3 regions of the Paenarthrobacter ilicis genome follow, and region 1 is predicted to be linked to each of the others. Evidence: riboswitches for the same ligand, from Rfam matches in the RefSeq annotation. Region 1 holds a riboswitch; each other region holds the start of a gene.
The links. A riboswitch is a leader RNA that binds a small molecule or an ion and turns the genes downstream of it on or off. The one in region 1 is predicted to bind cyclic di-AMP.
Positions count from the first base shown of each region.

Region 2: linked by a shared signal. The riboswitch ahead of JOE60_RS03465 (aggregation-promoting factor C-terminal-like domain-containing protein) and the one ahead of JOE60_RS04495 (M23 family metallopeptidase) in region 1 are both predicted to bind cyclic di-AMP.
Region 3: linked by a shared signal. The riboswitch ahead of JOE60_RS16925 (hypothetical protein) and the one ahead of JOE60_RS04495 (M23 family metallopeptidase) in region 1 are both predicted to bind cyclic di-AMP.

Region 1 is NZ_JAFBCD010000001.1:946,674-949,938, forward strand. Features, by position in the region: gene serC (phosphoserine transaminase) at 1-343, opposite strand, end outside; gene JOE60_RS04490 (iron-dependent transcriptional repressor DtxR) at 637-1,332, shown strand; cyclic di-AMP (ydaO/yuaA leader) riboswitch at 1,540-1,782, shown strand; gene JOE60_RS04495 (M23 family metallopeptidase) at 1,787-2,620, shown strand; cyclic di-AMP (ydaO/yuaA leader) riboswitch at 2,765-2,925, shown strand; gene JOE60_RS04500 (C40 family peptidase) at 2,930-3,265, shown strand, end outside.
Region 2 is NZ_JAFBCD010000001.1:727,515-730,779, reverse strand. Features, by position in the region: gene JOE60_RS03470 (sensor histidine kinase) at 1-1,475, shown strand, start outside; cyclic di-AMP (ydaO/yuaA leader) riboswitch at 1,574-1,730, shown strand; gene JOE60_RS03465 (aggregation-promoting factor C-terminal-like domain-containing protein) at 1,736-2,578, shown strand; gene JOE60_RS03460 (dolichyl-phosphate beta-glucosyltransferase) at 2,740-3,265, shown strand, end outside.
Region 3 is NZ_JAFBCD010000001.1:3,710,271-3,713,535, forward strand. Features, by position in the region: gene JOE60_RS16915 (DUF6480 family protein) at 82-345, shown strand; gene JOE60_RS16920 (ATP-dependent DNA ligase) at 444-1,514, opposite strand; cyclic di-AMP (ydaO/yuaA leader) riboswitch at 1,743-1,889, shown strand; gene JOE60_RS16925 (hypothetical protein) at 1,904-3,031, shown strand; gene JOE60_RS16930 (PucR family transcriptional regulator) at 3,203-3,265, opposite strand, start outside.

The sequences.
Region 1 (3,265 bases):
TGTTGGTGGCGGCGGCGAACTTGGAACCGAACTCACCGAAAGAAAGGTGCTGGGCCTTCTTCTCTACGAGCCCAAACGCAGCCACATCCCAAAACGCGGTGGAGCCTCCCACGCCAAGGACAACCTCATAGCCCTCGGGTGCGCGGAAGAACCCGCTGAGCCCCTCGCGGACTGAGCCCACCAGGTTCTTGACGGGAGCTTGCCGGTGGGACGTGCCCAGGATGGTTGACGATGCCGCTGACAACGCCTCGATCTGTTCGGGGCGGACTTTGGACGGCCCAGCGCCGAATCGTCCGTCTTTGGGCAGCAGCCCGGCGGGAATGGTGATGCTGTTGTCGCTCACGTGTGGCTCCAATGGGTATCGACTAGAGAGGGGAGGTGGCAGGCGGCATGGACTGCCCCATCGACATCCCAATTCTGCCTGAAGGGGGGCTTGAGCAGGAACCTGCGTCCGTCATAGTCCGGTACGTGGAATGCGCATCAACACAATGCGACCGGAATTATCCAGAGTAATTCCAAATAAGCTAGGCTGGAGGTCGGTGTTCAAGGGCCGGGGGCGCGCACAGGCCGCCCCGGCGGATGACGCTGTACGGTGGAGATTACGCAAGGAACTGCGTTCGAGGAGAGCTGAGCTGGATGACGGATCTGATCGATACCACTGAGATGTATCTTCGGACCATTTTGGAACTTGAAGAAGAGAACATTGTGGCGCTCAGGGCACGCATCGCGGAGCGGTTGCGCCACTCCGGTCCCACTGTCTCTCAAACCATCGGCCGCATGGAACGCGATGGCCTGGTGATTGTTTCCAACGACCGCCACTTGGAGCTGACCGAGGCCGGACGGAAGCGTGCCACCGAGGTCATGCGGAAGCACCGGCTGGCCGAGCGCCTTTTGGCGGATGTCATCGGCCTGGATTGGGCTTACGTCCACGATGAGGCCTGCCGCTGGGAACACGTCATGAGTGAGCGTGTGGAGCGCCGCCTGTATGAACTTCTGGAGCATCCCACAGAGTCTCCCTACGGCAACCCGATTCCGGGGCTGGAAGCACTGGGTGGATTGCCTGCGCAGCCTTTCCCGCGGCCTGATGTCAACCTTCTCCAGGCCATGGATGGATACGGCTCTGATTCCCGCGTGGTTGTCAGCCGCCTCGCTGAACCCATCCAGGTGGAGCCCGAGCTCCTGACCCAGCTGGACGAAGGCGGAATCCGCCCGGGGGCTGCCGTGTCGTTGGCCCGGGTTGGGGAGTACATCTCCGTGCGGGTTCCCGGGATCGAAGGTGCGCTGGAACTGCCCCCCGAGGTAGCTGCGCACGTCTTCGTCTCGCTCAACTGAGGGACACCCTTAACCGGAAGTAACCACGCGCCCCTGAGAGCCGTGTGCGGTTTCACTTTTTCTCCGCGCCCACGTCCGTGACCTGCGGTTTTCCGGGATAGGTGATACAGCGGCCCCTCGATCACGGCGATTCCTGTTGATAACGAATTTATTACTACGGGACTTAATCCCCTATAGTTAACTACTAGCGCTGATACCAAAGCGTTACCTTATCCGGAGCCGAGCTCTGCCAGCGGATGAGGTGTGTCATCCAGCACTGGCAGAGGCGGGGGAACCACAAGCGGCTGTCTAAAGAAGCAGCCTTGGGGTGAAGTCCGCAGCAGAAGTACCCACTGACGCAGGTCCCTTCCTGGGATACCCCTGTGCCGTGAGCGCTTCGTGCGGACCGGGTCTTTGAACTCTCTGACCCGAATCCGACAGCTAACTTCGTAGGCTTTTCAGAGAGGAACAGAGTTTGACATCGCAGAACGTCAGGGGCCGCCGCCGCGCGTCCGGCCCCGCTGTTGAGCTGCGGCCAGCCCGCGCCACAATGGAGATCCGGCCCCGCGACACCGAGCGCCAAGTCCGCCGCCGTAAGAGCCCATTGCGCCAGGTTGCCGACTTCGCTGCAGCCAGTGGCGTCGGGCAGAAAGCCGGAGTAGCGCTTGCCGCTACCGGCCTTGCCCTGACTGTCGGTCTGCCAGCGACCAGCCCGGTCATGGCGACGTCGGAATCAGGCCAGACGGAGTCTGCGCTGGCTGTTGCCGCCGCCGGCAGCCAGCCCGAGGTTTCCGCCGCAGCATCAGCCAAGATCGATTTCAGCCGCGCAGCCGTCGCTACGGCCGCTGACCCGGACGGCAAGCTCAAGCAGTTGCTGAGCGCCCAGTCCGCCGGCAGCATCCAGCGCGCCTCGTCGGTAGGCACCATGGCCAGCCCCCTGGACACCCTGACTACGGCATCGCCCTTCGGCTACCGCGTCAGCCCCCTCACGGGCGGCACGGGTGACTTCCACCGCGGCCAGGACTTCGTTGCCCAGTGCGGCACGGCTGTCCACGCTGCTGCCACCGGCAAGGTCACCTTCGCCGGCTGGCACGAGTACGGGGGAGGCAACCGCGTGGTCATCGATCACGGCAACGGCCTCGAAACCACGTACAACCACTTGTCTTCCTTCACCGTCAAGGTGGGGGACACCGTGACGCGCGGCGATACCGTTGCGCTCAGCGGAACCACGGGCGCATCCACTGGCTGCCACCTCCACTTCGAGGTTCAGGTCAATGGCGAAGTTGTAGACCCCATGGGCTGGCTCTAAGCCAGTTGATGGTTGTCTCTCGAATTTGGAGACACACCGTGACCTGAATGTGACATTCGCGTTCAACTGTTGTACCGTTCAAAGCGCATCGGCTGTTTAGGGGGCCGGTGCACTCGAGTGGATTGCCTAGCTCTGCCACTACTCGGGATCCGTTCGCATAAATCGTCTGGCAGGGGCGGGGGAACCACTTATGGCCTTCATCAGGAGGCCTTGGGGTTAAGTCGCAAAGCTTCTTCGAAGCAGCGCGGCCGGATGACTCCCATCCGAATCCGACAGCTCACCTCGCAGGCATTGGGAGAGGCTACCTACGTGTCATCACGCACTACCCCTGCGCGCCATCGCGCTGAAACGGTTCGCACGAACCCCTTGAACACTCTTTCCAAGGCTGTTTCGTCAAATGCCGGTTCCGTTGGCCGTCAGGCCGTAGTCCTGGCAGCAGCATCAGGCCTCGTCCTCAGCGTTGGCCTCCCGGCCACTGCTGCCGACACCGACGTCTCCAAAGCAGAAGCTTCCAGCACCCAGCAACTGGTGGCCACCGCCGTCGTCACCGCCGAGCCCACCGCCACGGTTGCCTTCGAAAGCCCCGTAGTGGTTACCAAAGAGGCTCCCAAGGTTGTCCAGCGCGCAGCGCAGACCACCACCCAG
Region 2 (3,265 bases), 220 kb from region 1:
CCTCCACCTGGCACCTGCGGACCCGCTTGGTCCTGGTGGCCATGGCACTCCTCGTGGCCATCTGCGGAGCTGTGGGCATTGTCAGCTACGCCTCCATGGACAACGTGTTCAACCGTCAGTTGGACAGGCAATTGGAGCAGGCCTCCAGCCGCGCAAATACTTTCGGCAGGCCGCCGTCGAACTTCCCGAACTCCGGCAGGCCGGATCCCCTGGAGGCCCGCGGACAGGCCGCCGGCACACTGAACGCAAGGATTGACGGATCAGAGGTCAGCAGCTCGGGACTGATTGACGCCAAGGGCAACCGCGTCTCACTGTCCGCCGCCGACCAGCAGGTCCTGCTGAGCCTGCCCACCAACAGCCAGCCGGCGGACCGCTCCCTGTCCAACGGTGATTACCGGCTGGTGGCCGTCGGCACCAACGATGGCGATGTAATTGTTACCGGCCTGCCGCTGTCCGACAAGCAAAGCGCCGAGGCCTCACTGGTGTGGACCATGGTGGTGGTATCGCTGGGCGGCTTGTTGGTGATTGGCCTGCTAGGCACCGTGATCATCCGGCGGACCATGCGGCCCCTGGAACAGCTCTCCGAAGTAGCCACGAAAGTCTCGCGGTTGCCCCTGGACGCCGGTGAGGTGGCACTTGCGGTGCGGGTACCACCATCCGCCTCCCATCCGGGGACGGAAGTGGGCAGTGTGGGCCACGCCCTGAACCTGATGCTCAACAATGTTGCCAACGCACTGGAGGCCAGGCAGGAAAGCGAGACCAAAGTCCGGCAGTTTGTTGCTGATGCCTCGCATGAACTCCGCACTCCCCTGACAGCCATCCGTGGGTACACCGAGCTGATGAGGATGACCGAGACCTTCACCGACGATGGCCGCAAGTCGCTGGCAAGGGTCCAGAGCCAATCGGAGCGCATGACCACGCTGGTTGAAGACCTGCTGCTGCTGGCCAGGCTGGACGAGGGGCAGCCCGTCAAAATGGCGGATGTGGACCTGACACAGCTGGTGATCGAAACCGTCAGCGACGAGAAAGTCATGGCGCCGGACCACACCTGGCAGCTGAAGCTTCCCGATGAACCCATCACAGTGCGCGGTGACGCCACCCAGCTGCACCAGGTCCTGGCCAACCTGCTGTCCAACGCCCGCAAGCACACGGACCGCGGAACCACGGTGGTCACGGGCGTGATGCTCTCCGCCGATGGCAGTGCGGTGGTGACCGTGACGGACAACGGCCCCGGCATTCCGGAAGACTTCCAAACCCGGATCTTCTCCCGTTTTGCCCGCGCTGACGCAGCGAGATCGGGGTCGGAAGGGACTTCCGGACTGGGCCTTTCCATTGTGGATTCGATTGTTGCCGCCCATGGTGGCACCGTGGAAGTGACGTCCCGGCCCGGGCGCACAGAGTTCGCCCTGCGACTTCCCACCGTAAGCACCGGGGAAAGTCAGCCGGGCCTGCAAGGCGACTCACCGGCGTCGTGATCTCTGTTACCTAAATGTGACTTCCGGGGAATCCTCCTGTACCGTCGAAAGGGTGGGTTTCCCCAAGGACCCACATCCGGGATGCGCCGAGCTCTGCCACTTCCCGGAGTCCGTTCTTCTTTGAGGCAGAGACGGGGGACCCACAGTCTCCGGGCCTGGCAATGTGCCGCCCTAGGGGTGAAGCCGCAGCGTGACGCGCGGCCGGATGACCTCATCCGAACCCGACAGCTAACTCCGCAGGCGCTGAGAGGTCACAACACATGTCTGAATTTAACGATCCGGCGCGCCCTTCTGCGCGCCACCGCGATGAAAACAACAAGTCGCAGGCAGTCCTTAAGAACGCCGCCCGCCAGGGTAAGTCCAGCCACCGCATGTCGGTAGTTGCCGGTGTGGTTGCTGCCGCACTGGGCGTTGCATCGCTGGGAACGGCCGCCAACGCTGCCCTGAACCTCCCCGAGGCCACCCGTGTTGCCGGGACGCAGGCAGCTGCCAACGTGAGCACCAACAAGTCCGCCGAGATCTCTGCTTCCATGGACGCCGCCGCCGCAAAGGGTGCCGCCGACCGTGCTGCTGCGGACAAGGCCGCCGCTGAGAAAGCTGCTGCCGACAAGGCCGCCGCTGACCAGGCCGCAGCCGAAAAGGCTGCAGCAGAGAAGGCCGCCGCAGATCAGGCAGCCGCCGCTCAGGCCGCAGCTGACAAGGCTGCTGCTGATGCCGCTGCCAAGCAAGCCGCCGACGCCGCTGCTGCCGCCGCCGCTGAGGCAGCCGCCGCAGCCGCAGCTCCCAAGGCAGTTGACGATCCCGCCGCCGCCAAGGCCTACGCTGCAAGCATCCTGGGCAGCTACGGCTGGGGCCAGGGCGAAATGACCGCCCTGAACACGCTGTGGGAGAAGGAATCCAACTGGAAGACCACTGCTACCAACGCGTCCAGCGGCGCATACGGCATTGTCCAGTCCCTCCCGGCTGGCAAGATGGCCTCGGCCGGCGCTGACTGGCAGACCAACTACCAGACCCAGATCAAGTGGGGCCTGAACTACATCAAGGAGCGTTACGGTTCGCCGTCCGCTGCCCTGGCTTTCCACTTGTCGCACAACTGGTACTAAGCCACACCCTTTCGGATCGCCGCTCCCTTTTCCGCCATTCGCACCGGTTCCCACTGGTGCGGACAGCGGAAAAGGGGGCGGCTTTCGGCTTTTAAGGTGCTCACAGTGGAGTCACAGCTTGCGCCTACAGCACACATAAACGGCGGTTCCATGCTGAATGCATGACGCTCACTCATCCAGCACCCGTTCCCCAGCGGCAACGGCCGGTGAACACCATGGTCCCCGTGCCGGTGGTGGACCTGACCGTGCCCGTCTTCAATGAGGAGAGCCGGATTGAGGATAACCTCCGCCGGCTGCACGGGCACCTGAAAAACTGGCTGCCGTACTCGTTCCGCATCACTGTGGCTGACAATGCAAGCACCGACGGCACGTTGCGGATAGCGGAGCGCCTGGCCCGTGAACTTCCAGAACTGGTGGTGGTCCGGCTCGCGGAAAGAGGCCGGGGAAAGACCCTTCGGCATGTTTGGTTGGCATCCCCGTCACCGGTCCTGGCCTACATGGAAGCCGATATGTCCACGGACCTCTCCGCGTTGGCTCCCCTGCTGGCCCCGCTGATTTCCGGGCACTCCGATCTGGCTATCGGAACCCGTTCAGCCTCATCCTCGCGCGTGACCTGCAGTGCCCTGCGCGCGGTTATTTCCCGTAGCTGCAACTCGCTCCTGCGCGGTACCTTGGGGGCACGATTCT
Region 3 (3,265 bases), 2.8 Mb from region 1:
CCCACTTGTTGCCTTTGGTTCGGGCAGGCTAGGCTGGCCGGGCAAGCTAAATAGTAAGTCTGCTTACGAAAGGGTTTGACCATGACCAGCAATGACCCGGAAAACGATCCCCAGGCCTTCGGAGTGAGCGGAGCCACCGGACCATTCGACACTACGTCCGACGCTGACAGCATCCACGAAGACCCCGACATGCGACAGGACGAGGATGAGGATCCCGCTGCCTCGGCAAACCCGGACCCCATGGATGGGAACATCACCGGCCTGGAACCCGGAGGCGGAGTACCCCCGGGCGAGACCCCTCCGGCCGAAGGCAGCATGAGCAGCGACCAGGGGCACGAAGAGTAGCAGGGCGCTGGGCAGCAATTCCGTTGCTGAGCCGCTGCCACGTCGCCGGGCAGCAACGTGGCAGCGGGCCGGCAACGTTTTAGCGGGCCGGCACCGCCTCAGTCTTTGGGCAGGTTCAGGATCTCGGCAAGATCGTAATCAGCAGGCTCCTCCAGCTGCGAGTACGTGCAGCTCTTCGGGGTCCGGTCCGGCCGCCACCGCTTGAACTGGGTGGTGTGCCGGAACCTGTCCCCTTCCATGTAGTCGTAGCCAACCTCGATCACCAATTCAGGACGCAGCGGAACAAACGTGAAGTCCTTTCCCGCGCTCCACCGGCTTTGGCCTCCGGGCATCCTCGATCCACCGGGGGATTCATCCTGCTTGGCCCATTCACCCCAGGGATGGTCTTCCAACTCCACTTGGTACGGCTCCAACTCGGCCACCAGGGCTTCGCGCTTGGCCATCGGGAACGACGCCACCACGCCCACGTGATGCAGCTTTCCCGAGTCGTCATGCAAGCCCAGCAGCATGGAGCCCACCACCTTGGCGGTTTTGTGCCACCGGAAGCCAGCCACCACGCAGTCCGCGGTCCGCACATGCTTGGTTTTGAACATCACGCGCTTGTTGGGCTGGTAGATCCCGTCCAAAGGCTTGGACAGCACACCATCCAACCCTGCGCCCTCAAGTTGGATGAACCATTCCTTGGCCTGCTCCAGTTCCGAGACCGCCGGGGTCACGTAGACGGGAGGTTTGGCGTTTACCAGTGCCGATTCGAGGATGGCCCGACGCTCGGAGAATGGCCTGCCGGTCAGGTCTTCATCCCCCAGCGCCAGGATGTCGAAAGCCACCATGGACGCCGGGGTTTTCTCCGCCAGCATCCGCACCCTGCTGTCTGCCGGATGGATCCGCTGCTGCAAGACCTCAAATTCCAACCTGTTGCCCTGGATCAGGACAATCTCGCCGTCGATCACGCATCTGTCCGGAAGGTTCGCTGTGAAGGCCTCCACGAGTTCCGGGAAGTAGCGGGTCATGGGCTTCTCATTGCGGCTGCCCAGGACAATCTCATCACCGTCTTTGAAGATGATGGTGCGGAAGCCGTCCCATTTGGGCTCGTGATGCCCTACATCCGGGATGTCCGGGACCGACTTGGCGAGCATGGGCGGTACTGGTGGCATCACTGGCAGGTCCATAAACAATGTCTACCTGCCGGTGCCCCCCGAAGCCAGCCTTGGCCGGCGATATCTTCCCCGTGTTGCCACTCAGCGCCGGCCCCGCAGCTTATGTCATGCGGCTGCGACGGACTGTGAGACCTACCGCCCGTTACATTAATGTGACATTACTTTCCGGCTCAGGTACCGTCGTAGGGCGACCCGTATCTCCATAGGGCCGCTTCCGGACCGACGCCGAGCTCTGCCGCTGTCCGGGATCCGCCAGACCCGCGGCAGAGGCGGGGGACCCACAGTTCCCGGGCTTGGATTCCAAGCCCTCGGGGTGAAGCCGCTACGGCGGCCGGACGGCCTCGTCCGAACCCGACAGCTAACCTCGAAGGCGTTGAGAGGCAACCACCATGTCCCCAACCATGGATCAGCCACGCCGTATCCGGACTGAAGCCGAGCGCCCCAGGCCCACCGGCCGCCGTCGGGCAGCAACCACGACGCCGGACGCTGACACTGCGGGCACCCCCACCACCGCTGCGCCCACCGCCCCTGCCCCCACCACCCCTGCGCCCACCGCCCCTGCCCCCACCACCCGTGCAGCAGCGCGGGCCGCCGAACGGGCTGCAGAGCGGGAGCGCGCCCACGCCACGGCAACAGAACCAACGTCCATGGCACCAGTGGCAACAACACCCGCGTCCGAAGAGCCCGCCACAGCAGTGATCCCCGTCATCGCGGCGCGTGCAGCCGCACCGGCGCGCGAAACCACACGCGTCGAGACGCCCGGGACTGAAGTGCGCCGCAACGAAACACGCAGGGCCGTCCGTCGGGGCTCCACGGCTGCTTCGGCACCTGCCATGGCCCTGGGCCGAGAACCGCAGGCAGTGCTGCAGAAGGCCGCCTCGGTCAAGCACATGAGCCAGCGGATGGCAGTGGTGGCCGGCGCCTTGGGCCTGGCACTGACAGCCGGTGGCTTGGGTCAAGCCTTGGGCATGCCGTTCTTCGGACAGGAAACCCCGTCGCACGAGGCAGCAGGAGCGGGCCAGGACGACGCCCGCCAATCGTCATCCGCGGCCCCCGCCCCACGCGCTTCGTACGTCACGGCGGCCAGCCCGTCGGCGTCATCCCATGCCGGCCAGCCCGCAACGGTTCCCGAGGCACCCGCCGCGGTGTCGCCGTCGTCGGTCCCCACGCCGCACGTATCCTTGGCCGCACCGGTCTGGATACCGTCCGCGCAGGCAGCGGCCGCCAACCCCGCCCCTGCCGCCGCGGCGCCGGCCCAGCCATCACCGGCACCACCACAGCCTGCCCCCGCTCCGGGTGACGTCCCGTCGGACACCATCACCACGCCGCCGGCGCCTACGGTTGCTCCAACGCCCACCACGCCGCCGACACCCACGGTTGCACCAACACCAACACCGACTCCCACCCCTACCGTCACCCAGACACCCAAACCCCGCCCCAGCGGGAAGCCGAGCACTGAAAGCGCGCCCGTTGCGCCCCAGGGCAGCCTTCAGTCGCTCCTCGAGGCGGCCAAGAAGACGACCGGATGAGCACGCCGTTGCCCGCTTTTGGGCGCCAGGACCCCCGCACAGCGCCTGTGGGCTGGCATGGCAGGTACTGCAGGAGCAGCCGGACGGCAACATTCCGGCTCCGGAGGGGCCGGTGGAGCTGCCAGCGACTCCGGCGGTCCTAGAATCCCCGGATCCTGGAATCCTGGGATCCTAGATCCTGGGTCTTCCAGCCCATCGGCGCGCCTTCAACGCGGCGTGCAGCTCAAGCCGGAT